DNA from 2 places in the Peribacillus sp. TH16 genome. Region 1 is predicted to be linked to the other one. Evidence: riboswitches for the same ligand, from Rfam matches in the RefSeq annotation. Region 1 holds a riboswitch; the other holds the start of a gene.
What was found. A riboswitch is a leader RNA that binds a small molecule or an ion and turns the genes downstream of it on or off. The one in region 1 is predicted to bind thiamine pyrophosphate.
Positions count from the first base shown of each region.

Region 2: it holds a riboswitch for thiamine pyrophosphate, as region 1 does, so the genes downstream of both, JFV29_RS21160 (ABC transporter substrate-binding protein) here and tenA (thiaminase II) in region 1, are expected to answer to the same signal.

Region 1 is NZ_JAEKEM010000002.1:244,492-260,647, forward strand. Features, by position in the region: gene JFV29_RS01185 (peroxiredoxin family protein) at 1-302, opposite strand, end outside; gene acnA (aconitate hydratase AcnA) at 455-3,166, opposite strand; gene sspO (small acid-soluble spore protein O) at 3,552-3,704, shown strand; gene JFV29_RS01200 (hypothetical protein) at 3,832-4,095, opposite strand; gene JFV29_RS01205 (small acid-soluble spore protein P) at 4,209-4,352, shown strand; gene JFV29_RS29965 (hypothetical protein) at 4,508-4,696, opposite strand; gene JFV29_RS01210 (hypothetical protein) at 4,723-4,872, opposite strand; gene JFV29_RS01215 (thiazole biosynthesis adenylyltransferase ThiF) at 5,612-6,631, opposite strand; gene JFV29_RS01220 (thiazole synthase) at 6,628-7,395, opposite strand; gene thiS (sulfur carrier protein ThiS) at 7,397-7,600, opposite strand; gene thiO (glycine oxidase ThiO) at 7,615-8,739, opposite strand; gene tenI (thiazole tautomerase TenI) at 8,741-9,352, opposite strand; gene JFV29_RS01240 (CbiQ family ECF transporter T component) at 9,393-10,169, opposite strand; gene JFV29_RS01245 (ABC transporter ATP-binding protein) at 10,186-11,655, opposite strand; gene JFV29_RS01250 (ECF transporter S component) at 11,668-12,252, opposite strand; gene tenA (thiaminase II) at 12,265-12,948, opposite strand; TPP riboswitch at 13,101-13,229, opposite strand; gene JFV29_RS01260 (acyl-CoA dehydrogenase family protein) at 13,445-14,596, opposite strand; gene JFV29_RS01265 (SDR family NAD(P)-dependent oxidoreductase) at 14,818-15,564, opposite strand; gene JFV29_RS01270 (AMP-binding protein) at 15,618-16,156, opposite strand, start outside.
Region 2 is NZ_JAEKEM010000009.1:1,461,114-1,477,269, reverse strand. Features, by position in the region: gene mbcS (acyl-CoA synthetase MbcS) at 1-1,572, shown strand, start outside; gene JFV29_RS21175 (amidohydrolase) at 1,718-3,319, shown strand; gene rarD (EamA family transporter RarD) at 3,399-4,328, shown strand; gene JFV29_RS21165 (protein-glutamine gamma-glutamyltransferase) at 4,491-5,318, opposite strand; TPP riboswitch at 5,540-5,649, shown strand; gene JFV29_RS21160 (ABC transporter substrate-binding protein) at 5,781-6,785, shown strand; gene JFV29_RS21155 (thiamine-binding protein) at 6,797-7,081, shown strand; gene JFV29_RS21150 (ABC transporter permease) at 7,078-7,860, shown strand; gene JFV29_RS21145 (ABC transporter ATP-binding protein) at 7,844-8,587, shown strand; gene JFV29_RS21140 (TatD family hydrolase) at 8,606-9,376, shown strand; gene JFV29_RS21135 (NAD kinase) at 9,417-10,217, opposite strand; gene sppA (signal peptide peptidase SppA) at 10,422-11,423, shown strand; gene JFV29_RS21125 (RDD family protein) at 11,436-11,978, shown strand; gene JFV29_RS21120 (DUF2953 domain-containing protein) at 12,100-12,771, shown strand; gene ytfJ (GerW family sporulation protein) at 12,787-13,251, shown strand; gene tpx (thiol peroxidase) at 13,434-13,934, shown strand; gene JFV29_RS21105 (class I SAM-dependent methyltransferase) at 14,357-15,343, shown strand; gene JFV29_RS21100 (acetate kinase) at 15,524-16,156, shown strand, end outside.

The DNA of each region.
Region 1 (16,156 bases):
GGGCACCACGTAGCCCAGAAGTTCAGCATTACTTTTTTCCCTTTATAGTCCGACAAATTAACCTGCTTGCCATCGAGCGTCTTTAGGGAGAAATCTGGTGCCGCTGCACCAATTTTAAGTCCGCCCAGGGAATCATTTTCAGCATTTTTATCAGGTTTATTATCCATCGCTTGCACGATTGCTATCGTAAACAGTGACAGTAAGACCACCGAGGCAATAATTTTTTTAAGCATACTCGTCCCCCTAGTCCCATTACAATATAATATTTGTTCAATTCCAGAAATAGAACAACTTACTTCCATTTCCACTAACCTCTTCCATCTTATCAATAAATGCATATTCAGAAAAGCGTTATTAATAAAAATCACTATATATTATTCCAGTATTTCATAATCTTGACACAAAAAAAGCGGCAAACCTAGCATGTAGGTTTGCCGCTTCTCAAAAGCTTAAATTAGCCTTTTAATTTATTACGTAATACCATTTGAAGGATACCACCGTGACGGTAGTAGTCGATTTCGATTTCAGAGTCGAAACGAACAAGTACATCAAATTCTTTTACGTTTCCAGCTTCATCAGTAGCTGTAACTGTTACGATATCACGTGGTTTAACTGTTTCGTCGATTTTAACAGCAATCGCTTCTTTACCAGTTAATCCTAGTGTTTCAGCGTTTTCGCCTTCTTTGAATTGAAGAGGAAGAACACCCATTAACGCAAGGTTAGAACGGTGAATACGTTCGAAGCTTTCAGCGATAACTGTTTTGATGCCAAGAAGGTTAGTACCTTTTGCAGCCCAGTCACGAGAGCTTCCCATACCGTAGTCTTTACCAGCAATAACTGCAAGACCTGTTCCATCAGCTTTGTATTTCATACAAGCATCATAGATAGCCATTACATCGCCTGTTGGCCAGTAAGTAGTGTAACCACCTTCTGTACCTGGAGCAACTTGGTTACGGATACGAATGTTAGCGAAAGTTCCACGCATCATTGCTTCATGGTTACCACGACGAGAACCGTAAGAGTTAAAGTCACGTGGTTTCACACCGTTTTCACGAAGGTAGATACCAGCTGGTGTATCTTTACCGATAGCACCTGCAGGAGAAATGTGGTCAGTTGTTACTGAGTCACCGAATTTACCTACTACGCGCAAGCCAGAAAGTGGGTTAACTGAACCTGGTTCTGGTGATAATCCTTCAAAGAATGGAGGATTTTGAATGTATGTTGATTTAGAATCGAAAGCGTAAATTGCTTCGTTGCTTGTTTGGATTTCATTCCAACGTTTGTTATCGTTGAATACTGTTTCGTATTCTTTACGGAATAATTCCGGTGTAACTGTTGCTTTAACAGCAGCGTTAACCTCTTCTTGTGATGGCCAGATATCAGCAAGATACACATCGTTGCCGTCTTTATCTTTACCAAGTGAATCATTGTTAAGATCGAAGTCCACAGTACCTGCAAGTGCATATGCCACAACCAAAGTTGGAGAAGCAAGGTAGTTTGCTTTCACTAGTGGATGAATACGACCTTCGAAGTTACGGTTACCAGAAAGTACTGAAGTTACTAGAAGATCTGCTTCAGCAACTGCTGCTTCGATTTCGTCCGCTAATGGACCTGAGTTACCGATACATGTTGTACATCCGTAACCAACTACGTTGAATCCTAATTGATCAAGGTATGGTTGAAGACCTGCATCACGAAGGTAACCAGTAACAACTTTAGAACCTGGTGCTAATGATGTTTTTACATAATCCGGAACAGTCAAGCCTTTTTCAACTGCTTTTTTAGCAATAAGACCTGCTCCAAGCATTACGTATGGGTTAGAAGTATTTGTACAGCTTGTGATTGCAGCAATTGCGATCGCGCCTGTTTTCATTACCGTTTCTTTACCATCGGCAAATTTAACAGTTACTTCTTTATCTAATTCAGAATTGTCCATGCCGAAACCTTGGTTACCCATAGGTGCATTGATAGCATCATGGAAAGATTGTTTCATTTGAGAAAGTGGAATCAAATCTTGTGGGCGTTTAGGGCCTGAAAGGTTTGGTTCAATTGCTGAAAGGTCGATTTCCACAACATCATTGTAAGCTGGATCTTCGTTTTCAGGAGAGTAGAACAATCCATTTTCTTTGCAGTAAGATTCAACAACTTTAATTTGTTTTTCATCACGGCCTGTTAAGCGCATGTAATCGATGGCTTCTGCATCAACTGGGAAGAAACCAACTGTAGCACCGTATTCAGGAGCCATGTTAGCAATTGTTGCACGGTCAGCAAGTGGAAGGTATCCTACTCCAGGGCCGTAGAACTCAACAAATTTACCAACTACGCCGTGTGCACGAAGAACTTGAGTTACTTTCAATGCAAGGTCAGTAGCTGTTGTTCCTTTAGGAAGTTGACCAGTTAGTTTCACACCAACTACTTTTGGTACTGGGAAGTATGAAGGCTGTCCAAGCATACCTGCTTCTGCTTCGATACCGCCGACACCCCAACCAAGAACACCAATACCGTTGATCATTGTAGTATGTGAATCTGTACCGAATACAGAGTCAGGGAATACTTCAAAGTCGCCGTTTGGAGTTTCAACCGCATGTACTACGTTCGCAAGGTACTCAAGGTTAACTTGGTGAACGATACCAGTTGCTGGTGGAACCGCACGGTAGTTGTTGAATGATTTTTGAGCCCAGCTTAGGAACTGGTAACGCTCTGCATTACGTTCGAATTCAAGATCCATATTGGCATCAAGAGAATCAATTGTACCTGCTTTATCAACTTGTACAGAGTGGTCAATTACAAGGTCAACTGGAATTTCCGGGTTGATTTTATCAGGATCTCCACCAAGTGCAGCGAATGCATTACGTAGAGAAGCTAAATCTACAACAACTGGAACACCAGTGAAATCTTGTAGGATAACACGTGAAGGCTTGAACGGAACATCTATATCTTGTTGCTCGCTTGTTCCCCATTTAGCAAGGTTCGCAACGTGTTCTTTTGTGATTACTCTTCCGTCTACTTGGCGAAGTACTGCTTCAAGTAGGACTTTAATGGAATATGGAAGGCGTGATACTTGGCCGTCCCCTGCTTTTTCAATAGCGTCTAGGCTGTAGTAGTTGTAGCGTTCCCCTTCAATTTCAAAGGATTTACGCGCTTGGTATACGTCATTTTTCGTCATGAATATTACCCCCTATTAAACTGTCAGAACTTATTCTGCACATAAAAGTAAAACCTGGTTCACTGAAACCATGTCTACTATAAATATAAGTAAAAAAGTTAGTTTGTCGAATTTTCTCTCTGTTCTCCCACCCTAACTCTTCCTTCGACTTAATACTAATATAGAATTGAGTATAAGTAAATAACAAGAAAGTTATTGTTTTTGATAAGTTTGACTTATAGAAAAATCTCCTTTATTTATTAAAGTGCTTTTGGGAAGCCTTACTTGCATGTTGTTTTTCTAAAATGTTCTAATTATATACCTGATAAATTATTCCAATAAAACATATTAGTAATGCATACATAATCATTCACCATTATCACACTCTATGAGTGGAGGTGTCGAAATGGCAAAACAAAAGGCTAATCATGTAATACCCGGAATGAACGCTGCAAAAGCACAGGGTAATGGAGCGGGTTACCATGATGAATTAGGAAATGAACCACCGTTAACCGAGATCCAAAGGCAAAATAATAAAAAACGAAAGAAAAACCAATAATTTCCTTATTCTAGCATTAAATAGTAAAGGCTTTTTGAAAATGCAGATGAACTGCATTCTTCAAAAAGCCTATTCTATTCTAAAAACAGGGAAAAAGCGCTTCTACTAGTGCCTTCAGGTATAGAAATCAATAATCGTCTGAATTGACTTCATTTACAATTGCCTGAATATCCTGTTCAAATTGTTTTAATTGTTCTCGCTGATGCTCAGAAGCGGTGACTAAAGCTGATTGTATTTGCTGAAAGGCCTCATTTACTTCCTGCTTCACATGTTTCAATTCTGTTCCGTAATTCGGCGCCGTTTTTTCAATGGCTGAGTACATATCAGTTACTTGTTGATGGCTTTGCTGAGCTTCTTGAAAAGTCCTCCGCTTATCTTGTTTATCCTGCATTAGATTCATCTCCTTAATTAGTATCCATCCATAGCATGTACGAGGTATACAAATATATGTATATGAATAATTTTTCACCGATTGATTATCTTAAGGTGTAGGAGGGATCGCACATGAACAAAAATGATGGTAAAGATATTCGAAAAAATGCACCTAAAGGTAATAACCCAGGTCAACCTGCCCCGCTAAGCGGTTCTCATAAGGTAAAAAATAGACAGCATTCCCGTCAGAAACATAATAGCAGTCACGATATGTAAACGGTTCTGCTTATATATTCGTTCCATAACAAAAGCGGTGCCGCCTTAAAGGGTCGACATCGCTTTTGTTTACATACTTTTTCTAATTCACAGAATGACCAAATGCTGGATTCAAAATAGTCCGGACTAATCTTTTAATATTTTTTGGGTACGCATTAATTACCCAGATATATCTCTGCACTTGAGTATAAGGCTATAATCTTGGGGGATTTCGTTATCCATTTAGGACTTTTTCCAAATGTTTTACTGTTGGTGTCAAGTGTCAAGTTAGCGAAGAAATATGCTTCACGAAGGCGACGTGATGGTGCACTGTCTTTTAAATAACCGGCACTCCCGTTATGCATCATACTTGATTGAACGGCTTTAATTGTTAAGTATTCCGCTTTAAGGCGGATATTAGCACTTGGGTAACACCCAGACCGAGAGGAATTTGGTAAGCTATGAATGCCGGACGAATCTGCTCCACAAATGTATCAGCATCTCCAGATAACACCCAGAATACGATTATTTTCGTTGACACCTGCTATTAATCCGAACCAATGATTATACCAAGGTTTGAAACAGACGCCAGAACACCTTTAAGAATATAGCCGCCTTCTGTAGGTTCTGCGCTTAAGTTCAGCTTTTCAAGCCCTGCTTAATATTTCAACAAGTTAGACTGTCCTGTTGCACCTAACAGTTCCCATTCTCAAAAGATGACACCAATTTACTTTTTATCACTTCATTATTAGTTACAGATATACGTAACTGCAGCAAGGTGGCACCAGATACAAAAAGCTGTAGTCATGCATACTTTAGCTGTTTCCTCTTCTACATGCATCTCATCTAATAAGATTTCCTTTTGCGTCTTATTAATAGAAGAAAGTAAACCAGCTTTCCCTAGCTTTTTTATATAAGAAAGGTACACGGCAAGTGTATAGAGGATTAGTCAGCAGTGATATGAGAGGTTTTAAATAAGTAGGACTAGCATAGGTTGAAAACTAGGAGAAAAAGGATATCTGCTAAATTCGTTTTGTTATGCAGAAACTCTTTTATTTCTTTGGTTCAATGAACCTGAAAAAGGCACACTGATGTCAGACAAAGACGTAGGCTTTTCACGCTTAACAAGGTTTCCATCCCCTACTTGACCACCTAAGCAATAATATCGGAGGTAAATATATGCTAGTTTTATGGGTGATTGATAGCTTGAAATAAACGGATAGCACATCTTTGCCTAACACTCTTTCAGTGTGAATTTTCATTTTACTGACTGCAATAATTTAGCCTAAATAGCGATGATACAACGATTTTGCTTCTGCGATTTCTTTTGTTCCATGAATCAGGGCCCGACCATCTTTAAAAACAACTAATCGATGAGGCCCGATTGTGAATGAAAGTAAATATGGATTTCGAACGATTTTACCACCTTGAGCAAGCAGATTTTTTTCAAGTTGCACTAAATCTCTTTCAAACTTCATTGCTGGGCGAATCTGGACAGACTCCCTCCCGCATAAAACCGCTGTTTTTGTTTGATTTAGATAAGAAAGGTGTGGGTAGGTTCGCTTTGACCCACATGACAAACAGCTGTCTTTTTTTAATTTCTTTACATTTATGGCTGTATGCTCATTTTTCCAAAGGTCAAATGAAACGATTTTATTTCTAAGGGAATCATAATCTTCCACAAGAATTTTTAATGCTTCAGTCAGTTGATAAGCAACAACCGTTTGAACGGCGGGACTAATAATTCCAGCCGTATCACAGGTTAATCCACCAATTGGAACCGTTTCCAGCAAACAATTCAAACATGGAGTTACTTCTGGGACAATTGTGTAACTTATTCCATAGCTCCCCACACACGCTCCGTAAATCCATGGAATTTTGAATTTTTGTGATATATCATTAATCAGCATCCTTGTATCAAAATTATCGGTGGCGTCCAATATTAAATCGACTCTGTCAACGAGTCGCTCCAGTTCCTCCACTGACACATCCAACACATGTGATTTTACAATTACATCTGAATTTAGCGCTTTCAATCGATTCTCCGCCGCCACTGCTTTTGGCATTCTTTTTTCAGCATCTTCCTCACAATAAAGTTGCTGTCTTTGAAGATTACTCCACTCCACATAATCTCTGTCAACAATGGTCAGTTTTCCAATTCCTGCTCGCACAAGTCCTTCAGCACTTCCCGTACCGAGAGCCCCTGCTCCAATCACCAAAACGTGTTTCTTAGAAATTTTCTGTTGCCCTTCGACTCCAATTGGTGAAAAGAGTTCTTGGCGTGAATAACGTTCATTCATCCAATGCTCATTCCTTCAACTGGACTGCTTGCTATAGCGTACTCATTTTTTTCAATTCTCCCTGCTTCATACCCTAAGCGCCCTGATTCAATAGCAAGCTTCATTGCTTTCGCCATTTTGATTGGATCTTTGGCACCCGATACAGCTGTATTAAGCAATACACCATCTGCCCCTAATTCCATGGCAATCGTTGCATCCGATGGTGTTCCAATTCCAGCATCAACAATTACCGGAACATTGGACTGTTCAATAATAAATCGTAAGTTTAGTCGGTTTATAATACCTTGGCCTGATCCAATTGGAGAAGCTCCAGGCATAATCGCATGACATCCTACTTCTTCTAAACGTTTAGCAAGTAACACATCATCAGAAGTATATGGTAACACTATAAAACCTAGCTTTACTAATTCCTCTGCTGCCTTTAGTGTTTCAATCGGATCAGGCAATAGTGTTTTTTGACAACCAATCACTTCTACCTTTATCATGTCACAAAGCCCAGACGCCTTGGCAAGCTGAGCTATTCGGACAGCTTCTTTGGCCGTTTTAGCTCCTGCTGTATTGGGAAGAAGTGTATATTTTTTCAAATCAAGCTTTTCTAAAAAATTTGGTTGGCTAGCTTCAAAAATATTCATTCTCCGAACTGCAAATGTTAATATTTCAGTCTCTGAAATCTCCACTGCTTGCTTCTGAACATCGAAACTTGAATATTTCCCAGTACCTAATAGTAATCTTGAAGAAAATTCATAAGAACCAATTTTTAACATATCATCCGCCTCCTACAAAATGTACAATCTCAACTTTGTCTCCATTTGACAAACGCGTTTCATTCTGATATTCTTTTTCTAAAATTTCATCATTTAATTCCACAATCACGACTTTCTGATGTAAGCTAAAATGCTGCAATAACTCCGCAACAGTTGACTCATTAGCAGGAATTTGTATTTTTTCTCCATTAATAATTAATTCCAATTCATTCACCTCTATTATGAAAAAATTGTATTTATCGAACGATCCACTCGAAAAGCAGACCATTCAGAATTTGCCTTTCTTTCAACTATATCTGCTATAAGTACACCCGTAATAGGAGATAGTAGAATTCCATTCCTAAAGTGACCCGTTGCAATAAAAAGTCCATTGTATGCTGGATGTTCTCCAAAGTAAGGTAGGCCATCTCCTGTTTGAGGACGTATTCCAGCCCATGCTTTTTCCCACTCCGTTTCTTTAAGTGCTGGAAGCAGATGTGTTGCCTTTTCTATTAATGTTGAAATTCCTTCGATACTTACCTTTTGGTCAAAAGTGTGAGCTTTAACCGTCGCACCAACAATGATTCTCCCGCCAACTTTAGGTACAAGATAGCACCCATGTGAAAAAATCGTTTTTTCAAGCAATGGACGATTAGTCAAAACTGAAAAGCACTCGCCTTTTACGGGATATGTATCAAGCTTTACCCCGGCCTTTTCTAGAAGAAAATTGCTCCATGCTCCACTTGCTACTATTACATTTTCACTAAAAAATTCTCCTATATTAGTGACCACACCTCTTACACACGCGTTTTCAATAATCAAATCAGAAACATGTACATATTCCTTTATATCAGCGCCTAGAGCAGCAGCAGATTTAGTAAAAGCGAGCGACAACCTAGAGGCCGAAACTTGTCCATCCTTTGGAATATACATACCACCTCTAATCTCATCAGAAAGAAGAGGCTCCTTTTTTCTTATTTCAGCAGTTGTAAACCATTCCGCCTCAAGCCCGGCTTTTTGCTGGATTTTGATCATGTTCTTCAAATCTGATTCTTGTTCACTAGTAAGTGCTACCTTAAACATTCCTTTGTTAACTAATTCAATATCAATCCCGCTTATGTCTTTTAATTCTTCCGACAGCTCGGGAAACATCCCCCTGCTTTGTCTTGCTAATGTAAAAAGCGGGTTATCAGATTCTAACTCGGATTGCGCTCCTAACATCCCGGCAGCTGCACTAGATGCTTTACTAGCAAGTCTATCTTTCTCTAATAAAAGGACTTTTTTACCTCGTTTAGCTAATTGATAAGCAATAGACCCTCCAATTACACCACCACCTACAATGATCGCATCATATATGGAATTCATCTTATATCTCCTTTCCTAAAGACCTTGCATACTCTTTTGCAGATTGTATTGGATTTTCCGCTTCTAGAACACCTGACATAACCGCGATCCCTTGTGCACCTGAATTTAGTACAAGTTGACTATTAGATGGTGTTATTCCACCTATTGCAATAATAGGTAGTTTGATATTCATCGTGATTTTTTGAAGCTCCTCTACTCCCTTAGGAGCGAGACCTCGTTTTGAGTTTGTTTCGAAAATATGGCCATAAATCGCGTAATTGGCTCCATTATGGAAAGCAGCCTTTGCTTCATCAAAGGAATGAATAGAGCTCCCAACCCTGATTTCTGGAAATGCTTGCTTTACGACTCTGACATCTAAACTATGAAAAGCCAATTGCACACCAAAAACCTTCATAGCCCAAGCTACATCCACTCGGTCATTAATAATGATTTTAGACAACGGAATCTTTTTTTCATGTAATAAGGTCACAGCTTTATAGAGTTGTGACGCACTCATCTGCTTTTCTCTAAGATAAAAGAAATCAACATAATCCTGAATGTTTGAAGCAATCTCAACAAACTTTTCAATTGGCTGTTTCCCAGTAGAAATAATATGCAATTCTTGTGCATTCATACTAAGAACTCCTTAACGATAATAATCAATTCTTCTTTAATCAAATTGATAAATACGGAAATTGGACAGATAGATAAAACCCTGCCAACAACAAGATGACAAAATACAGAATGAACCCATGGTCATTTTTAGAAAACCCAAATTCATAATAGTATGTTCGATTCCTGGTATCTGAAAATCGTTTGGCCTCCATCGCAACCGCAATCCGGTGAGCCCGTCTAATACTTCCGGATAACAACGGAATGGAGTAGGCTTTCATTTTAAAATATACGGATCTTATTCCTTTTTTCCTTTCGACGCCACGTACCCTCATCGCATTCCGTATCGTTTGAAATTCCTCCAACATGATAGGAATAAGCCTTAACGCCGCCATGAAACTATAAGCATATTTAGGTTTAAGCTTAACTTGCTGCATTAAGGAATAAAACAGGTTGACAGGTCTCGTCGTTAACGAAAAAGTTAATCCAAGTACCGCAAAAAGCAAGGCTCGAAAGCCAACCAATAATCCCCTCATGAAACTCTCTTCCGTAATCGAAATGAGTCCCCACTTAAACCAAAGTGTTTCCCCTTGTCCGAATAATATAATTGCAGAAGAAGTAGATAAAAAAATGAAACAAAAAGGAATTGATAGGAGTAAAATACGTTTTATCGGATGACCGGAAAAACACAAAAATAAAAGTAAAACACCCATGGTAACGTTAATCATATAATTTAGGTCTTTAATAAATAACGCCACCATACATAACACAATTAATACAAAAAGCTTAAGGCTTGGATTAATCTTATGGAGCCATGTTTCTGCACTCGAAACATTCACTTACACGACACCCCTTCTATAGTGATAAAACTTCGGTCTCTAAAAACGCTAGTTGCTTGCTAATCTTTTCATCACTAATTACTTTCCCATCCTTAACCGTCCAGATCCTAGTTGCAAAGTTTTTTGAAATATGATCATCATGGGTTACCATAATCACTGTAATACCCCGCTTTCGATATTCCTCGAACCATTCCAGTAAGGCAAAGGTATTTTTCGAATCTTGGCCAAAGGTAGGCTCATCTAAAAGAATGATCTTTTTTTCTTTCACTATTGAAGCCGCTACACTTAATCGCCGCTTTTGACCCATCGATAATTGAAAAGGATGTTTATCGCGATGGGCCGTAAGGTGGAACACTTCAAGCAGTGCATGAACTCTCTCTTCTATTTCTTGAGGAGGCTTTTTGTCAATTCGTAATGAATAAGCGATTTCTTCATATACAGAATTCGCAACGAATTGAAACTCAGGATTTTGAAAGACAAACGTCATGTAATCTGTTAGATTTTTCACCTTTTTAATCGAGGTTCCCATCAAATCATAATAACCATTCGTTTTAATGAACTGCATCAGTGCATGCAAAAGCGTACTCTTGCCCGCTCCATTTTCTCCGCTGATGACAATCCATTCCCCTGAGTGGATCTGCAGCTCTTCAACCATAATTTTTTCTTCCTTTTTTCGGAAACCTCTAAAACCTTGCATTTGCATAATGGGACCGCCATCATTAACTTCCGTTTGTTCACGAATGGGTGCATGGTCATGAATATACTCATCCCAAACACCAGGGAACCAGATTCCATGTTCTTTCATTTTGTTTTTGTATAATGAAAGAATGTTGTCTTTGGGACCATCAGCAATGATTTGACCGTTATCGTTAAAAAGCACTATTCGTTCGATAAATTCTAAAACATGGTCAATTTTATGTTCAACGATAATAACGGTCTTGTCTTTGCCAATTTCCTTTAAAACATCCCAAATTTCTTTTGTTCCAACCGGATCAAGCATAGCGGTTGGTTCATCTAAAAATATCACTTCAGGTTCAAGTGCCAATACTGACGCAATCGCTAAACGCTGTTTCATCCCGCCTGATAATGTATCAATACTTGTATGGATATCATCTAAGTGTAATCCTACCTGCCGGATATGATTGTGAATCCTTTCATTCATTTGCTGCTTAGGAACGGAAAGGTTTTCAAGGACGAAGGCAATTTCTTCATCTGCAAATGGCATACAAAACTGACTATCTGGGTCTTGAAAAACATATCCCCATGAAGAAGGGCTCTCCAGTTCTTTCGCTTTCATCGGGACTTCAATGGAATGTGGGATCAGCCCACTTAACACTTGCAAAAGTGTAGACTTTCCACATCCGGACGGTCCCAACAATAGAACTTTTTCACCTTTATCAAACGAGACGGATAAGTCCTTGAATATCAAGGACTCATCACCGGGAAACTTCAATCTTAACTTTTCAACAAGAGCTATTCGTTCCATACTTATCAACCTCTACTTTTGATCCAGTGCAGCATAATCCTTACTTGATACTGGACGAACTAGATTAGTTACTCCTGTTGCTTCTAATACTTTTACTAGATAGTAAGCAAATACACCAGCAAAGAAAATTGACCCGATAAATCTTGCAATCATAAATAATAGTAAATTCCAAAGAGAGAGGGCACCAATTTCTCCGTATGCAAAATCCATGAGGACCGATCCTACACATGAAGCTATCGCCGCTAATACAGCAACCGACATATTAAACTTTTTATACCTGAACGCCATAAACACCAGTTCCGCGAATACTCCTTGTACAACTCCATATAAGAGTACGGTTAATCCCCACGGTGAACCTAAAAAGAATTCACCGGACGCTGCCGCGATTTCTGCCAACAGAGCCACACCCGGTTTCCTCATAACTAAAAAGGCAACGGGCCCTGCTATAAACCACATTCCATAAATTAATTGATCTACATGTAACCCTAATGGTTTAACGGAATAATATATCGAACCCCAAAGGATATAAACTATTCCAAATGCGACGGCAATCACGATTGTGACTAAAATATCCGTTAATTTCAACCCTTTTCTCATTGTCAATCTCCTTTATACTTCTAATGTTTCCTTATGCACTGGCCAAGTTTCTAAGCGATAAGCCATTTCCCAAAATGAGTATTCATATTGACTGCTAAGGATAAAATGCTCTTTCATTCTTTCTTTGTCTTCTTCCGTTACTTTTTCAGCGATCTCATCAAGTCTCGCGATTTGTTCTTCTACCAACGTACGGAACCATTCTCCTCCGTATGCCGCAATCCACTCTTGATAAATTGGCTCATCAGGTATACACCCTTGCAGTTTTTCACCTATTTCATAGTACAGCCAGTAACACGGTAAGATGGCCGCAATCACATCCCCTAAATGGCCAGAATACGCGGCACGATACATATGGGATGTGTAGGCATAGGCAGTAGGAGCAGGCTTAAAGTTTTTCCTTTCTTCTTCTGTAATACCTAATCTCTCAGAAAAATTTTCATGAAGCTTTAATTCAGCTTCATATGTTCCTTGTGCATGGCTTGCTAGTCGACTAGTTGTATGTAAATCTGTTGCTTTGACTGCACCTAAAGCTTGAACTCTAGCAAAGTGAGATAAATAATATGCATCTTGCATGACATAAAAACGAAAACACTCTACTGGCAATGTGCCATCTCCAATTCCTCTAACAAACGGGTGATTGAAGCTTGCTTCCCAAATATGATCTACTTCTTTACGAATGACCTCTGAAAATTTCATTTTCTATACCTCCAAATTTGTATTTTATTAAGCAATGAAACTGGATAAATAATGATTGGTTACCTATAATCACCTCTTTTGAGCAAATAAAAAACCACTTCCTTTACCGACGTAAAGAAAGTGGTTGTACTTGAAATAATACATAAACGTATTGTTTCATGACCCCACTTCCCTACGCTGGTGTAAACCAGATCAGGTTCTAAGGGTCTTAAAGTTATACTTTAATCTCAGCTTCTGCGGTAAAATTGACTTTTACCTGTAAAGCACCCCTAGTGGTACAAATTGTATATTTAGTTCATTTGCCTTTATATTAACACGTTCAATCTAATTGTCAAACTTATTAAATAAAGTTTTTTTTAGTAATGTATAAAATCCAACGATATGTTAAATAAAAAATCGCCTAACATACTCTTTGGAAATCGAACTTAATCACATAAAAAATATTCTCTATTAACCTTAAGCAAAGTTTATTTTACTATTAATCCTGCTTTCCTAATTATCGTTGGTACTGTTTATGAAGCTGAGCCGCTATGATATTCTTTTGGATTTCGGATGTACCTTCATAAATTCTCGTAATACGTGCATCACGATAAAAACGTTCAATGGGAAATTCAGAAATGTAACCAATCCCTCCATGAATTTGGAGAGCCTTATCAGCTACACGATTATACGTTTCTGAACCAAGTAACTTGACCATAGCCGCATTTTTAATGACGTTCTTTTTTTGATCAACCATCCATGCAACGCGATAGGTCATGGATCGAAGGGCTTCTGTATCTAATGCCATATCTGCCAAGTAATGTTGAATAATTTGTTGTTCGAAGATTGGTTTGTCGAACTGAATTCTCATATGAGCAAAATCAATCGACATCTCAAGTAATTTTTCACACGACCCTAGGTTTCGTGCTGCCATTCCTGCACGTCCATTCGCCAAGATTTTCAGGGCATTCATATACCCTTGCCCCTCTTCACCCAATACATTCTCAACTGGAACTTCACAATCCTCAAAGAAAATTTCAGAAGAATGTGAACCATGAAGGCCCATTTTCCGTTCGATTTTTCCTAGTTGAAATCCTGGGGAGTCTTTTTCGACGATAAAAGATGTGATTCCTTTTGCACCCTTAGAAGGATCTGTAACAGCCATTACTGTAAACACATCTGCGATTGGAGCATTAGTAATGTAATGTTTGCTTCCATTCAGGATATACTTTTCGCCCTTTTTAACCGCTGTTGTTTTCAGATTTGAGGCATGTGAACCTGCGCTTGGTTCAGTTAAAGCAAAAGCGCCAATTCTGTCACCTGATGCCATGTCAGGTAAATATCTGCGTTTTTGTTCTTCATTTCCCATCTCTACAATTCCAACGCCGCCAATTCCCGTATGTCCGCCTATTACTGTTGTATAACCGTTATGTGTTCTTCCCAACTCCTCTAGAATGGCGCATTTCCCAACCATATCAATGCCTAACCCACCATATTCTACAGGAATACTAAGGCCAAACAGTCCCATTTCTTTCGATTTCCCCATAATGATTTCTGGGATTTCATTGCTTTCTTCAATTAACATGGCATGTGGTTCTACTTCGTTATCAATAAATTCTCGGATTCCTTGTTTTAAAATTTTGATATCGTCTGAAAATTCAAAATTCACGGTATTTTCTCCCCCTTCTATTGGTATTAGGTTTAATTCCTTAACCCGATTTCTTTTACATATAGGAGGATACTATTCTCCTAAGCTTCGAAATAATACAAATGGCTATCAAATCAAACAAAATCAACCTATTTGACCCACTGGGTGATTAAAAATCCTAAGAAATATTTTCAGGCTATAGTTTTCCTTTTTGTGATTACCATTTAATCAGTTTCATAAAGTCAAACCATGGTTAAGCCGCCATTGACGGAAAGAGTTTGCCCAGTTACATATCCTGCTTCTTCCGAAACAAAATAGGCCACAGCACCGGCAATATCTTCTGGTTGAGCTAAACGACGGAACGGAATCGCTTTCTCCAAAGCTCCAGCTATTCCTTCATTGTAAGAACCAATTTCTTGAAATAAAGGCGTGTCGGCTGGACCTGGCGCAATACAATTGATGTTAAGCTTATGACGTGCCATTTCTCTTGCTATTGTTTTCGTGAACGCAATGACCCCACCCTTAGCAGCCGAATAGACGGCCTCACCGCTAGATCCGATTCTTGCTGCATCCGACGCAATATTGACTACCTTTCCGTAACCGTTTTCAATCATAAGCGGTAAAATTTCCTTACAAGTATGAACTTGACCCAGTAAATTAATATCGATAATCCTTTTCCAAGTGCTTGGATCACTTTTTAGGAAAGGTTCTACTTTGTCCCATCCTGCATTATTAACCAATACATCAATCTTTTGATAAAGGCTCACTGATTCTTCAACTGCTTTTTTCACACTCTCTAAACTCGTTACATCACAATAGACGGCCTTAGCTTCATAACCCGCTTGCTCAATTAAAGAAACAGTTTCTTCTGCGTTTTTACTATTGATATCGGCCACAACAATGTTCATATTTCGAGAGGCTAATGTTTTAGCAATCTCTCTACCAATTCCGCTTCCTGCTCCAGTGATAAATGCTACTCGGTTATTCATCATAAATCCCTCCATTTTTATCATGAAATTGCTATTGGTTACATTAACTGGTCCTATATTTTGTCTTGTATCTTTTCGTTTATCATTTCCCGAAGACGGAACTTCTGGATTTTCCCGCTAGGAGTACGCGGAAAATCATCCATGATTTCAAGTTGTTCTGGCCAATATTGTTTGGCCAAACCTTTTTCATATAGAAATTTCTTTAATGATTCCATTGTAATCGGGCTCTTCCCTGGTCTTACGCTGATACATGCACATGCTTTTTCCTGAAGCCTAACATCTGGTACAGCAATGACCTGCACGCTTGAAATATCCGGGTGTTCATATAATACGTTTTCTACGTAAGCGACTGGTATATTTTCACCTCCACGAATGATAATGTCTTTGTTTCTTCCAGAAATCCTGATATATCCTTCTTCATCCATAATTGCTCGATCACCGGTAATGAACCATCCGTCCTTATGTTCTGCAATGGTGTCATCAATCCTCTTCAAATACCCGACAAATAGGGCAGGACCCCTAGCAAGTAAATCACCTTCTTCATTTGGAGCGCAGATCTTTCCTTCAAAATTCACTACTTTCAACTCCATTT
Region 2 (16,156 bases), on a different contig from region 1:
GATTTATTAGCTCCGGAACATTACAACTTAGTGAGTGAAATGGAACATTTTGCAAAAAATCCAGAAAAAGTTGCTGTACTTTGGGAAAACGAATCCGGAGACAAAAAACAACTTACATATGAGAACTTAATAAAAAGTGCAAATAAAATCGGGAATGCCTTCCAGAAAAAGGGGCTTGGGAAAGGTGATACGGTCCTTATCATCATCCCACGTTTAGTAGAAGCTTATCAAGTGTATTTAGCCGCTTTGAAAATCGGCATGATTGTTATTCCGTGTTCTGAAATGCTCCGCGCGAAGGATTTGGAGTTTCGAATCAATCACGGTGATGTAAAAGGAATTGTTAGTTATCATGAATACACTCATGAATTTGATGAAGTAAAGGGAGCGGAAAACCTTCTTAAATTCTCAATCGGAAAACAAATGGAGAATTGGCTTGATTTGAATGAGCTTGCTGACGCGGAATCTGATCAGCTGCCTATGGCAGCTACAAAGAGTGAGGATATGGCCTTCTTATCGTATACTTCCGGAACAACAGGAAATCCCAAAGGAGTCGTCCACACACATGGATGGGCGTATGCCCATCTGAAAACGTCTGCAGCAAACTGGCTGGGCATTAGTGAAGGAGATGTGGTTTGGGCAACGGCTGGACCTGGGTGGCAAAAATGGATTTGGAGTCCGTTTTTGGCGGTTCTTGGCACAGGAGCAACTGGCCTTGCTTATCACGGAAAGTTTGAAGCGAAAAAATATCTACAGTTGCTGCAGGACTACAAAGTGAATGCGCTATGCTGTACACCAACAGAATACCGTCTGATGGCCAAGGTGGATAACCTTGACGACTATAATCTATCCGATCTTCATAGTGCTGTATCAGCGGGGGAACCTTTAAACCAAAAAGTGTTTGAGGTTTTTAAAAACCATTTTCATATCGAAGTCCGCGATGGATATGGACAAACTGAAAACACACTGTTGGTAGGTGTAACAAAAGGCATGGAAATTAAACTGGGCTCAATGGGCAAACCAACTCCGGGCAATCATGTAGAAATCATTGATGATACCGGTAAGCCTTGTCCTCCTGGTGTGGTAGGGGATATTGCTGTGCATGTAAATACACCGGCTCTCTTTAAAGAATATTTTAAAGATCCAGAGCGAACAGCAAAGCAATTCCGTGGTGACTACTATATAACTGGCGATCAAGCGAAAATGGATGAAGAAGGCTATTTCTGGTTTGAAGGTCGTTCTGACGATATCATCATCAGCTCTGGATATACGATTGGACCATTTGAAGTAGAAGATGCACTCGTTAAACATCCATATGTGAAAGAATGTGCTGTTATAGCCAGTCCTGATGAAATACGCGGAAATGTGGTTAAAGCGTACATCGTGTTAATAGACGAAATAGATCCGAACAGCCCAGACTTAATTAAGACACTGCAAAAGCATGTAAAAGAATTGACAGCGCCGTATAAATACCCAAGGAAGATTGAATTTTTAGAAGAACTTCCTAAAACGACCTCCGGCAAAATCAAACGAGTAGATTTAAGGAAAAGAGAAGAGACACTTCTTAATAAATAAATCAAAATCATTACCGTCAGCCCTCCGGCTGGCGTTTTTTTTAATAACAGAGGATTTTTCAAAATCAAAAATATGGGAATTCATGAAATGAGATGTTACACTTACTGCATATTACGAAACATTTAATAAGGAGTGTAAAACGGGGATGGGAACGTTATGGTTCAATGGGTCGATTTATACGATGATAAAAGAAGAAGATCAAGTGGAGGCAGTCTTCACTGACAATGGTGTGATCGTTGATACCGGCAGGCTTGCCTATATAAAAGAAAAATATGCTGACAATATTTCCAGGGAAATCGACTTAAAAGGACAAACTATGCTGCCGGGATTAGTGGATAGTCATCTTCATTTGGTCGGGCATGGTGAACGACTGCTCCGTTTAGACCTTTCTTTGATGAATAGCCGGGAGTCCATCATGAGTTCCGTAAAGAAAAAGTGCGAAATAACACCGTCTGGAAAGTGGATTGTTGCTGAGGGCTGGAATGAAAATGAATGGCCTAGTTCTGAATTGATTCTACGAGATGAACTAGATGCCATATCTACAGAGCATCCAATCGTATTAAAACGAGTATGTCGTCATGCCCTGGTCGTTAATTCTCGTGCCCTTTTAGAAGCAGGGATTACAGAAGAAATAGAAGAACCGTCAGGCGGAGTAATCTGCCGTTATCCCGATGGGCGTCTAAATGGTTTGTTTAAAGAAAATCAGGCCCAGAACCTTGTGTTAGACCGTCTTCCCGGCATTGACCAGAGCTATATCGAAAACGCGCTTACAGAGGCCATACAAGACGCATATAAGCTTGGTTTGACTGGTGGGCATACAGAGGATCTTTTTTACTACAATGGCTTCATGCCGACTTATCAGGCGTTTAAATCGGTCATTGAGGGCCGAAACATGACCTTTCGTGCCAATTTGCTCGTTCATCACCAAGCATTTGAAGAGATGCTGGCATCCGGTGGGCGGTATCAAGAAGGCACCCGATATATTAAATTCGATAGTATGAAGATATTTACCGATGGCTCATTAGGAGGACATACGGCCCTGTTGAGTGAGCCTTATGAAGATCAACAGGATACGAATGGTGTGGCTATTTTCACTGAAAAGGAACTGCAGGAATTGGTGCAAAAAGCAAGGCAGGCTGATATGCCGATTGCTGTTCATGCCATTGGTGATCTCGCATTTGATTATGTCCTGAATGTGATTGAAGCTTTTCCACCTAAAAAGGGTCTTCGGGACCGGCTTATACATGCACAGATTGTTCGCCCAGAACTCTTGGAGCGTGCGGCAAAACTACCGGTCATCTTTGATATTCAACCAGGTTTCGTACCGTCCGATTTTCCATGGGTCGAAGAAAAGGTTTCAGCAAAATTATTGGAATCCTCTTATGCCTGGAAAACGTATTTGAAGCTGGGGATCATTTGTGCGGGAGGGTCAGATGCACCGATTGAACCATTAAATCCAATTTTGGGGATTCATGCAGCTGTTACAAGGAAAAAGATTAACAGTGATGATGAAACAGTGTACGGCATGGATGAAAGGCTGTCTGTTTATGACGCTTTCGCGCTTTATACAAAAGGCAGTGCGGCTGCGATTGGTCTTGAAAACCGGCGTGGTCAGATCATAAAGGGATACGACGCCGATTTTACCGTATTTAACCGGGATGTCTTAGCTATAGAGCCAGATGATCTTCTGAAAGTTGAAGCGGTCATGACGGTCATTGATGACCGAATAATGTATGATAAAAAATAACAGTTGCAAAACATGAAATAGGTAAGCAAAATATTAATAGGATTTCGATAAAGGAATGTAATTAGAAAGAAGGCAGGTTATGAAAATAAATGAACAAAAAGAAGGGGCGATATATGCCGCCCTTTCTTATTTAATGTGGGGAGTCGTACCAATTTACTGGAAGTTCCTTCAGGGAGTCGGTGCAATAGAGATTTTAGCTCAGCGGGTGTTATGGTCTTTCGTCTTCATGCTTGTTTTATTGATGTTTATGAAAAAATGGGGAGCATTTCTTGATTATGTCAAAAACATAATGGGAAATCCCAAATTATTCGCGGCATTGCTTACGGCATCACTGCTTGTTACAGCTAATTGGGGAGTGTTCATATGGGCTGTTAATTCGGGCCGGATTCTCGACACGAGCCTCGGCTATTATATCAATCCGCTAGTCAGTGTTTTGTTGGGAGTAATAGTCTTAAAGGAAAAATTGAGCGGGGTACAGATTGTGTCGTTCCTGCTCGCAGGAATCGGTGTATTGATACTTGGTATTCATTTCGGTACGATCCCCTGGGTCTCTCTAGTCTTAGCCATGACATTTGGGTTATACGGTCTGGCAAAAAAAATGATAAAGGCAGAATCAGCAATCGGACTGACACTCGAAACGATGATGGTAACCCCTCTTGCTCTAGGTTACTTGATATATTTGATGTTCCAATCCGAATCACAATTTTTAACCTCAGGGAGCACAAGCTTGCTGTTAGTTGGCGGTGGGATTGCCACGGCTCTACCGCTATTATATTTTGCAAAAGGGGCAGAAAAGATACCGTTATCGATGCTTGGCATTTTTCAGTATATTGCTCCAACCTTAACCTTGTTAATCGGGGTATTTGTCTATCATGAAAGTTTTACAAAAGCACATCTTTTAGCCTTTTTATTCATTTGGTCTGCCTTGGTGGTTTATACGCTTTCCATTACAAAATGGGGGAAGGCAGGGACACGTAGGTTTAAAGAAAAAAGAAACTTTGGTGCATAAAAAGAAAAAAACGCTTGAGGAAATCCATTTCCCAAGCGTTTTTTTTATAGTGATACACGTCACTCTGAAAAAAATTGTTAGTCAGTGTCGAGTTTCACAAGCTATTAAAATAAACGAAAAGTGATTCAAAATCTATATCTTTAATAAGAGAAACGGTTAATCCTACGCTAGAAAAGTTCTCGAGCCTATTTCAGAAACAATTATATTGGATAGGCAGTCATGAAGCGACACGGAGTTATTACGGGGGATATTTGGCTTGAATTGACTATAGTGGGAACTATTTATGCTTACAATATGCTTTGTTAGGAACGCTGATATGATGGCATTCCACTTTCTATTGCTATTTAATTCATCGATGATTCCTTGTTGATTGGTAATCCCAATCCCATGGCCATAAAAGAGGTTTTCTCCAAGGAATATCGCATTTTCCCCTTGCCATTCTGGAGTGCTCGGGTCGTAATCTGGGTTTTTGAAGTAAACACAGTCGCCTGGTACATAATCCGTCCCTTCATGAACTCGAAGAATCAAATTCTGCGGATAGTGCCAGTCATAAAGAGTAAGGCCTGAAAAAAGACGGTCAAAATTCTTAGGACCAACCGTATCTAAAACAGCTTTTAAAAAAACAATGACAATCGCTGTCCCGCATTCGAAAGCGTAAAGACTTCCGTTTATGAAAATATCCTCAAGTGCCAGATGAGGGGGTACGCTTGGTTTAAGCTCAAATGCTCCATCTTTTGTAAGTCGCCAATATTGTTCATTGCATACAGAATCCTCGAGTATTGTAAATTCAGGATTACTCTTATCTAACGAAACAGCAGCTTTATTGACTTGCAGCCTCATCTCTATATCGAATTTAAGATCTTCCATTGTCTTATATACAAAAATATTCGGATATTTCCACATTAATTGGAGAATTTCTAATGCTTTTTCAGATATTATACCTGGTTGGATTTGACTGACATCTAACCATTTTTGATTAATTTTTATCATAATCATATCCACCTCTTGGTCACAAAATTAAATGATTAATTCAAGTAGTTCAAGAACTATCTACAGTGTAATAATAATTATTATATGAGTTGCTGAACAATACTGATCAAATTTTATTCCTATTACTGAGGATGATCAGAATGGCCCATCGTTAGAAGAAGCAAATTAGTATTCCCTTTTCTGTATGAATTGATATAATGAGAGAGAAAAGTTCATATGTGCAAGAAATGTAGGGGAGCCGGTATTGCTGGCTGAGATTGCGTCCTTAAGATGCTGACTCTTTGAACCTGATCTGGATGATGCCAGCGGAGGGAACATATCATGACTGACTTTCTGTTTTGTATGTTAACGTCCGAATTCATCCTCGGGCGTTTTTGTTTTTTAATCTATTATTTGGATGGGGACTGGCACCCAATAAAGTTTCGGCATATGGACCTTATATAATGTGTAGGAGGAAAAATAGTGAATAAATTATTGCCACTGATAACTTTGTTATTCCTTTTAGCTGGATGTGGTGCTGGCGGCACTACTGAAAAGGAAGAAGCAGGTAAAAATGAAGACAATAAAGAATTAAAAAAGGTTTCGGTTGTTCTCGATTGGACACCGAATACAAACCATACAGGATTGTATGTAGCGAAGGAAAAAGGGTATTTTAAAGAACAAGGCCTGGATGTAGAAATTATCATGCCAGGTGAGGCAGGAGCTGATAAGCTTGTGGCTTCAGGGAAATCAGAATTTGGCGTGAGCTACCAGGAGGGCATTACACAGGCTCGCGTGCAAGGCGTGCCGATTGTTTCGTTAGCGGCTGTCATCCAGCATAATACCTCAGGATTCGCTTCTCCTGTGGCTAAAAATATTAAAACACCTAAGGATTTTGAAGGGAAAACGTATGGTGGCTGGGGGTCTCCAGTTGAAAAGGCTATCATCGAATCTCTCATGACAAAAGATAATGCGGATGTAAATAAAGTGGAAATAGTAAATACAGGCGACTCGGATTTTTTCACTTCAGTGAAAAGAGATATTGATTTCGCTTGGATTTATTATGGATGGACAGGTATTGAGGCTGAATTGCGAAATGAAAAGCTGAATATGGTTTACTTAACTGATTACTCAGATAAGCTCGATTACTATACGCCTGTTTTGACCACAAATGAAAAGATGATTAAAGAGGATCCAGATACTGTTAAAGCGTTCGTAGAGGCAACTTCGAAAGGGTACCAGTTTGCGATTAAGAATCCTGATGATGCGGCAGACATTTTAATCAAGGCTGCACCAGATCTAGATAAAAAGCTAGTGAAGAAAAGCCAGAAGTGGCTTGCATCTAAGTATCAGGATGATGCTCCTAGATGGGGTGAACAAAAGCTTGAAATTTGGAAGAATTATAGTGAGTGGATGACTGAAAATAATCTTCTTGAAGGTGATTTCGATCCTGAGAAAGCATTTACCAATGAATTTTTACCACAATAGGAGGAACTACAATGGCAAACTCATTAATTAGTATACAAATTATTCCTAAAGGGGAAAATGTCATCCCCTTAGTCGATGAAGCGATCAAAATCATCGATGAATCAGGTGTCAAGTACGAGGTGCACCCGCTTGAAACAACAATGGAAGGTGAGCTTTCTGAGCTTCTGGCCGTTATAGAAAAAATGAATGTGAGAATGATTGAAATAGGTTCGCCGAATGTCATTTCCCAAGTGAAAATATTGTACCAGCCTAGCGGAATCACGATGGATACGTTAACGGAGAAATATCGGCCATGAGCGGAAGAAAGATTTGGAAGAAGGGGGCTCCCTTCTTTCTTTTATTATTGTTGCTAATAGTGTGGGAGTTAGCAACAGGCTTATTAAAGGTTGAAAAATGGCTACTTCCTGCTCCATCAGCCATTTTTATCGAGGGAATAGAGTCGTTTCATAGCCTTTTTGGACACCTTATATCAACTACTAACCTTGCATTATCTGGTTTTTTTATTGGAAGCTGTATTGGCTTAGTAATTGCTGCTCTCTTACACCTTTTTCCTGGTGTAAAAGATGCGGTTTATCCGCTTCTCATTCTATCACAAAATATTCCTATCATCGTTTTGGCGCCGCTTCTAGTCATCTGGTTTGGCTTTGGTATGCTGCCGAAGCTGATTGTGATTTCTCTCGTATGTTTTTTCCCTCTCGCTGTTGCTTCATTGGACGGTTTTCGCCAGACTCCTTATGAACTTAAGCATTATTTCAAGATGATGGGAGCAGGGAAAATGCAACTATTTTGGAAGCTAGAACTTCCTCACTCGATTCCGTTCATTTTCTCCGGACTGAAAATTTCGGCCACTTACAGTGTAATGGGGGCGGTTATTTCGGAGTGGCTTGGGGCTAAATCGGGGATAGGTGTTTATATGACGCTCGCATCCTCTTCATTTAGGACAGATCGGGTGTTTGTTTCCATTTTTATCATTATGGGACTGAGTCTTCTCTTTTTTGGAATCATTACCATACTTGAAAGATACTTTGTTTCATGGAAGAGAAAGGAGGGTGAAAAGGATGAAGCTGCAAATTAAAGATGTCTCCTATTCTTTCGATGGTAAACAGAATATTTTAGAGAATATAAATTTCTATGTGGATGATGGAGAGTTTGTAACCATCCTTGGGCCATCTGGCAGTGGGAAAAGTACATTGTTTCACCTAATCGGGGGCATTTTGAAGCCGCATCATGGCATCATTTCACTGGACAGTAAAAAAATAAATGGCTTAAAGGGTCATATAAGCTATATGCCTCAGCAGCCATCCCTTTTACCTTGGAGAACGGTATTAGAAAATGTTTTGCTAGGAAGCGAGCTTTCGGGGGTTAAAGATAAAGAAATGGCAAAAGCTCTATTGATGAAAGCCGGATTAGAAGAGTACGAGAAAGCATATCCGCACGAATTATCTGGCGGCATGAAGCAAAGAGCTGCGTTTATTCGAAGTATTTTAAGTCCACAGGAATTGATGTGCCTGGACGAACCCTTTTCTGCCTTGGATGAACTGACAAGATTGCAAATGCAAAAATGGCTGATGTCTGTTTGGGAAGAAAATCGGAGGTCGGTGCTTTTTGTTACGCATAGCATTGATGAAGCGGTTTTCCTTTCCGATAGAATATACGTGTTATCAGCAAAACCAGCAACTGTCATCAAAGAAGTTGTAGTTCCATTTCCAAGGCCAAGAAGTGAGGAACAGCTTCTTAGTGATGAATTTTTCAATTTGAAGAGAGAATTATATGCCGCACTAAAGCCAACTTTTACTACTTAAGTTAGGAGGGAATATAAAATGAAAATCATCGACAGCCATATCCATTTGGATAGGTATGATGAAAGTAAGCAGAAGCAGATTCTCACTGATATGGAAAAGGCACAAGTGGAATCCTTGCTAACTGTTTCCATGAATTTGACCTCGTCCATAAAAAATTATCAGCTTTCCATCAAAGATTCACGTATTAAGCCTGCCTTTGGTTTTCATCCTGAGCAGTCCCTCCCAAGTGAAGAAGAAGTGAATGATTTATTGAGTTGGATGCGGGGACATAGGCACAATATGTTTGCTGTAGGTGAGGTAGGGCTGCCATATTACTTAAGGCAAGAAAATCCCAGTATAGATACATCAGAGTACATAGAGATACTTGATAGGTTCCTTGCTTTTGCGAAAGAGTTTGAAAAACCAGTTATTCTTCATGCGGTCTATGATGATGCGCCTGTTGTTTGCGACCTATTAGAGAAAAATCAAATTACAAAGGCCCATTTTCATTGGTTTAAAGGGGATATCCAAACAGTAGAAAGAATGGTCAAAAACGGGTACCACATTTCCATCACACCTGATGTTTGTTACGAAGAAGAAATACAGGAGTTAGTTTCGGTTTATCCGCTTAAGCTGATGATGCTTGAAACGGATGGCCCATGGCCGTTTGAAGGGGTTTTCAAAAGGGAATGGACCCATCCGGGCATGATGCATGACAGTGCACGTCAAATTGCTTCAATTAAAAACTTACCAATTGAGATTGTATATGAAACCCTTTATCAAAATACCAAAGATTTTTATCATATATAAAAAGGGACCAGATATTATATCTGGTCCCTTTTTAGAAGTTTTATAAAAAGGTCCGTTTTACTTTTTCCCAAAAGGAGTTGTCTTTCAGCTTAACGGTTTTGATGACTTTACCGCTTAATCGGATCTTGACCTTTTCGACATAACTAATGCTCAAGGCCTCATTGTCCAAGCCAATGATTGGATAGCTTGGCCCGTTTTGTTCAAGGTGAACAGTCAATGTTTTATCGCCGCTTAGGATGAATGAAGAACCCAAGGTCCGATAGGTATTGTTATTGATTGAAGCGAGCTCGCTTACCTGAAAGCATGGGAGAAGCGGGTCCACAACGGCCCCATTGACCGATTTATTATAGGCTGTGCTTCCGGTCGGTGTCGCTATAATGATTCCGTCCCCACGGAAGGTTTCAAAATGGATTTGATCAATGAAAATATCCATGATGAACGTTTTGATGATAGAAGTGCGGATACTGAGTTCGTTGAGGGCATAAAAGGAAGGTTGGTCATCTAGTTGAATATCAATAGTTGGGTATTTGCGCACCTCGATTTGCTCTCTAGTCATGGCATCAATCATTTTGTTTGTATCTTCTAGGTGGAAATCACAATACATATTCAAATTTCCTGTGGTGGAAACGCCAGCATATAAACAATCTTCTCTGAATCCGGTTTTACGGACTGCCTGCAAAAAGGTGCCGTCATCACCAATACTTACGATAATGTTGGCTTTTGTGAAGTCTTGGATGATTTCATACGAATATTGCTTTGCTAACTCGGCTAGACGTTCGACCTTGTTCAGCATCTCTGCATTTGAAGCATGGAAAAAATAAATATTCTTTCGAGTGTTCATCATGATCCCCCTAGTATGTATAGTGATGAAAGGGCTTTCTTTTTTCTGTATAAGGGAAAGCCGATATTACAAAGTGTACCTTCTCATTTCCAATTAGAGGATTATTTGCTACAATTTTATATGTCTTAGTTTATCATGGATTGAAACATTTTTGTATGCAGTTCGTATGGTAAGAAGGATATATATATTTAAGGGGGAACACAGATGAATGGAAAGCGTTGGGCAGCACTTGGAATCGCAGCCGTTTTATTTTTTGTCTCTATTATTGTAGGGACGGCTACGACTGTATTTACAGCTGATACGGAAAATATTATTGATGAATTATTTGCTTCCGACAGCGAGTTTTACGAAGAAGTTATAGAAGGCGAAGATTTCTCAAATGTTATTGCGGTATTTGATGTAGAAGGTACAATCCAAGATACTGGAGAAGCTTCATTACTTAGTTCAGCAACATATAATCACAGAGCCTTCATGGATAAGTTGAAAATGGCTGAAGAAAATGACGATATTAAAGGAATTATCTTGCGTGTAAATTCTCCTGGCGGCGGTGTTGTGGAAAGTGCTGAGATTTATGATAAGATCCTTGATATTAAAAAGGTGAAAAAACCAGTTTATGTTTCTATGGGTTCAATGGCAGCTTCTGGCGGATATTATATTTCTGCTCCAGCTGATAAGATTTATGCTAGCCCAGAAACAATGACGGGTTCACTTGGGGTCATTATGCATGGGTATAATTACGAGAAACTAGCTAAAAAGTATGGAGTTGAGTTTGAAACAATCAAAAGCGGTCCACACAAAGATATTATGAGTCCGTCTCGGGAAATGACTGATGAAGAACGCGAAATCCTCCAAAATATGATTGATAATTCTTATGATCAATTTGTTAAAATCATTGCCGACGGGCGCGGTATGACAGAGAAGGAAGTACGTAAAATAGCTGATGGCCGGATTTATGATGGACGTCAGGCGAAAGAAAACCATTTAATTGATGATTTCGGCCATTTGGATGATGTAATTGCCGCGATGAAAACGGATATCGGTAAAAAAGACGCGCAAGTAATCCGTTATACAGATGAGGCAGGTTTCGGTTCATTATTCAGTATGGGAGCGCAAAAAATGTTGGGCAATGATGTGGAAACGGCTGTTTTGACAAAAATCCTTTCCTCTTCAAATTCTCCACGCTTAATGTATTTGTATGCGGAATAGGGGGGCTGAAGGATGACGGAACGAAATGAAAACAATGAACAAATCGATTCATCCAATCTAAATACAAAGCAAGAAGAAGAAATCGTTCAGCAAGAGCTTTTACCGGCACAGGCAATCGTGGATGATGGCGAAGTGAAGGTAATTTACTTCGCTGGTTTTTGGTTGAGATTCTGGGCATATTTAGCGGATTTGTTGATTATCGGGAGCTTAAACCGGATTTTGATTCATCCCATTTTTAAGTTTTATAATGGTACAGACGATCTTTGGTTTTCGGCAGAGGCTTTCTTAACGGGACTTGTATTCTTTATTTACTTCGTATTGATGACCAAATACTTAAACCAGACGTTGGGTAAGATGATTTTTGGACTGAAAGTTGTGGCATTGAAAGAAGAGGCAGAGGCTATTTCTTGGGGTACAGTATTGTTCAGGGAGCTGATTGGCCGCTATATTTCAAAAGTCACGTGGGTTGGCTATGTGTTGGCGGGCCTTTTACCAAAGAAACAGGCTTTGCATGATGTCTTTGCAGACACAAGTGTTGTTTTAGTTAGAAGATAATTTGTTTTAATTATGAACCTGTAAGAGCGTAATTTTCGCTTTTGCAGGTTTATTTTTTTTTGCCCAAGCCGATAATGATAGGCTGAAAGGGCGTGGATGTATGAAGTGGCTTTTGCTAATTTTGACTATTCTCATTGTGGTGCTGCTTCTTCTTGTTTTTACGAAAATAAGAGTGCACTTTGACTACAAACGTGTTCATAAAAATGACATAATTCATATAAAAGCATCAGCATGGTATGGACTTTTTCATTATACCTTCAAGGTACCTGTCATCAAGAAGGACGATGACTCGGCATCGATAGTAGTAAAGAAAGAAAAAGGAATGAAGGAAGAAACTAAAAAAGAAGGATTAGATAAAATTACACCGGAAGATTTACGGGATGGAATGGCTGACATGAAGACACTGCTTCAACATATAGTCAATTTTCATCGGGTCATTCGTCATTTCTTAGGCAAAGTTCAAGTTATAGAATTTGCCTGGCATAGTATGGTCGGTACTAAAAATGCCGCACACACCGGGGTCTTAACAGGTGGCTGCTGGGCGCTTAAAGGTTCCATCATTGGCATATTAACAACCTATTTAAATTTTAAAATCATGCCCTCTTATTCAATTACACCTGACTTTCAGAGGAAGCAGGCTAATACGTCGATTTCCTGCATATTACAATTTAGAATCGGGCAAGCTATGGTGACTGGAATAAAACTGCTTCGATACTGGAAAGGCGGAAGAGTGAAGTTTAAGTCTAAGAAATTAGCGAAGCTGTCAGGTGATTCCAACAAACAATCGTTTTAGAGTGGAGGAATTTAGATGTCAGATCATCCGATCCAAGGGTTGATGAAAGAGGCAATGGAAAATCTGAAAGAAATGGTTGATGTGAATACGATTATCGGAGATCCGGTGGAAACTCCAGATGGTAGTGTCATATTAACCGTATCCAAAGTTGGTTTTGGGTTTGCAGCTGGTGGCAGCGAATTTGTGATTGACGAAAACCATCAAGGCCAGCAGGGCGCTTCCAAGCAGCCTTTTGGGGGAGGTAGCGGTGGTGGAGTATCCATTACACCAATTGCCTTTCTGATTGTCGGTTCACATGGCGTGAAAATGATTCATCTAGATGAAGGGACGCATCTTCTTGAAAAAATGATGGATTTAGCGCCACAGGTAGTCGATAAGATTCAGTCCATGCTTTCTAAAAAAGACAGTAATCAAAAGCAAGGCAGCAGTCAACAATCTACAACGAAATATCAAGAGCCTAAACAGAATTTAGATTTCTAACTGCGACTCGGCATCCGCCGAGTTTTCTTTTTGCGTATATTTTACAAAATTATTGAAAGGCTTGGAACGTTTAAGTTTAACGCATAGGGATTTTCACTTTTCTCAATTCAATTAATTGCAAAATTCCGGTAAAACAAATATTATTAGGCTTGTACATAAAGCAGAAAAAGGAGGAATTTTTAATGGCTTCAGTTACATTTAAAAACAACCCGGTCACTTTAGTAGGACCAGAACTAAAAGTGGGGGACAAAGCTCCTGATTTTACCGTATTGGCTAATGATTTATCACCCGTTACATTAAGCGACTCTAAAGGGTCTGTCCGCATTATCAGTGTAGTTCCATCTGTCGATACAGGTGTATGTGATGCACAAACACGTAAATTCAATGAAGAAGCTGCAAAATTGGATAATGTGAAAGTACTGACGATCAGTAATGATCTTCCTTTCGCACAAAAGCGCTGGTGTGCTGCAAGTGGATTGGACAATGTTCAAGTACTTTCCGATCACCGCGACCTTTCATTCGGTGAAGCTTACGGTGTCGTTATGCAAGAACTTCGTCTATTGGCGCGCTCTGTATTCGTTGTGAACAGCAACGATGAAATCACATTCGTTGAATATGTTAGTGAGGGTACAACTCATCCAAATTACGAAGGTGCAATCGAAGCAGCTAAAGCAGCAAAATAAGATACGAATTCATAGAAACCGGGCTCATTGTGCCCGGTTTTTTGTTTTAAAGTTTAAAAGGAGGAAATTGTTCATAGGTTTTTAAATTCTAACCATCCAAGTGAAATCACAAAGATAATCCATAGAACAGTAAGTATTCCGTATAGACAAATAAAAACATAAAATCCCCACTTTAGAATCTTCTTTAGAATCATCAAAAAATACAACCCCTCCAGTCATCAACACTATTAAATTAACATATTTACCTTATATTTACTAAGGGTGAAAAAAAGGATGGCTCGCGCGAGATTCCTTATATGCGGACTTTCAAATAGGAAAACAGTACGTTAAACAAGCGAAGAATGATAAGCAGGACGTACGACTTGTATCTCTTTCTTCTTACCTATAAAATAGGGACAGAAGCAAACAGGAGGAATAAATAAGTGAAGTCTACCCCAGTTGAACAATTATTTTATGAATTTGATGAAACAGCCCAAATATTGCAAAGTGAACTATCATGTACATATCTGGATGCCTTAGGAGAAACCGGAGAGAATTTCTTCCAAGGGAAAGTACTACAAGAGGAAATTAGTGAAGTATCGAAGAAAAGGTTAGCAAAGCAATATGCGGATTTTTCACCGGAGAAATATGAAAAGGAAGCCATTCGTAAAGCGTACCAGCTAGCAATATTAAAAGGTATGCAGCAGAGCGTACAGCCGAATCACCATATGACACCGGATGCAGTAGGTATGTTTGTCAGCTATTTAGTTGGTAAATTTACGAAGAATCAAAAAGAGTTAGTCATGCTTGATCCTGCCGTCGGAACGGGTAACTTACTATTTGCGATTTTGAACCAACTAACGGACAAAGCCATCGCGTCATATGGTGTTGAGATTGATGAAACCTTGATTAGGCTTGCTTATGCAGGTGCCAATCTACAAGAACACCCGCTGCAATTTTTCAATCAGGACAGCTTAGAGCCGCTCTTCATTGATCCTTCAGATGTTGTGGTCAGTGACTTGCCGATTGGTTATTATCCGAATGATGTTCGTGCAACTGAATATGAGTTGAAGGCTGAAAACGGACATTCTTATGCGCATCATTTATTTATCGAGCAAAGTGTTAAGCATGTGAAGGATGGCGGATATTTATTCTTCATTGTTCCGAATAACTTATTTGTCTCGGAAGAAGCCCCTAAGCTCAATGATTTCTTGAAAAAACATACACATATCCAAGGGATGGTTCAGCTACCGCTTTCCATGTTTAAAAATGAAGAGGCTGCGAAAAGCATTCTTATTCTTCAAAAGAAAAAAGAGGATATTGAAGCACCGAAGAAGGCCCTTCTCGTACAACTTCCGAAGTTATCGGATTTCGAAGCGACAAGGTCTGTTATGCAACAGATGGATGATTGGTTTAAAGAGGAAAAATAGATAATAAAAGCTGGTGCCACAGGCATTGGCTTTTATTTTTAGGGAAAAGTGATTATTTTAAATTTTTAAATTTTTATTGGTTGTATCCGCTTACCATGATAAGATTATACAATATACTGCACGTTTCGTAGTGATGATCATAGGAATTGTAGACTAGCTTAGAGTAAAGGAGCAGGATGGATGTCTAAAATTATGGCTATTAATGCAGGCAGCTCTTCTTTGAAGTTTCAGCTTTTTGAGATGCCGAGTGAACAAGTAATTACAAAAGGTCTTGTAGAAAGGATCGGCTTGAAAAATTCCACGTTTACTTTAAGCGTTGAAGGCAAAAAGGTTTCTGAAACGCTGCACATACCCAATCATGAAGTAGCTGTCGGGCTTTTATTAGAAAAACTGATTCACCATCGCATCATAGGCTCATTTGAAGAGATAGATGGTGTAGGGCATCGTGTTGTGCATGGTGGTGAGGTGTTTAGTGACTCAGTCTTGATTACAGAGGATGTAATAGAGGAGATTGAGAAGCTTTCAGATTTAGCTCCCCTTCATAATCCTGCAAATAGCACTGGAATTAAGGCATTCCGGCAAATACTAAGCGAAGTTCCAGCAGTAGCTGTATTCGACACTGCTTTTCATCAAACCATGTCAGCAGGTTCATATATGTATAGCTTACCATTTGAATATTATGAAAAATATGGAATCAGGAAGTATGGGTTCCATGGTACTTCACATAAATATGTGTCCCAGCGTGCCGCAGAAATGATTGGTCGGCCGATTGAACAGCTCCGCTTAATATCCTGCCATTTAGGAAATGGTGCA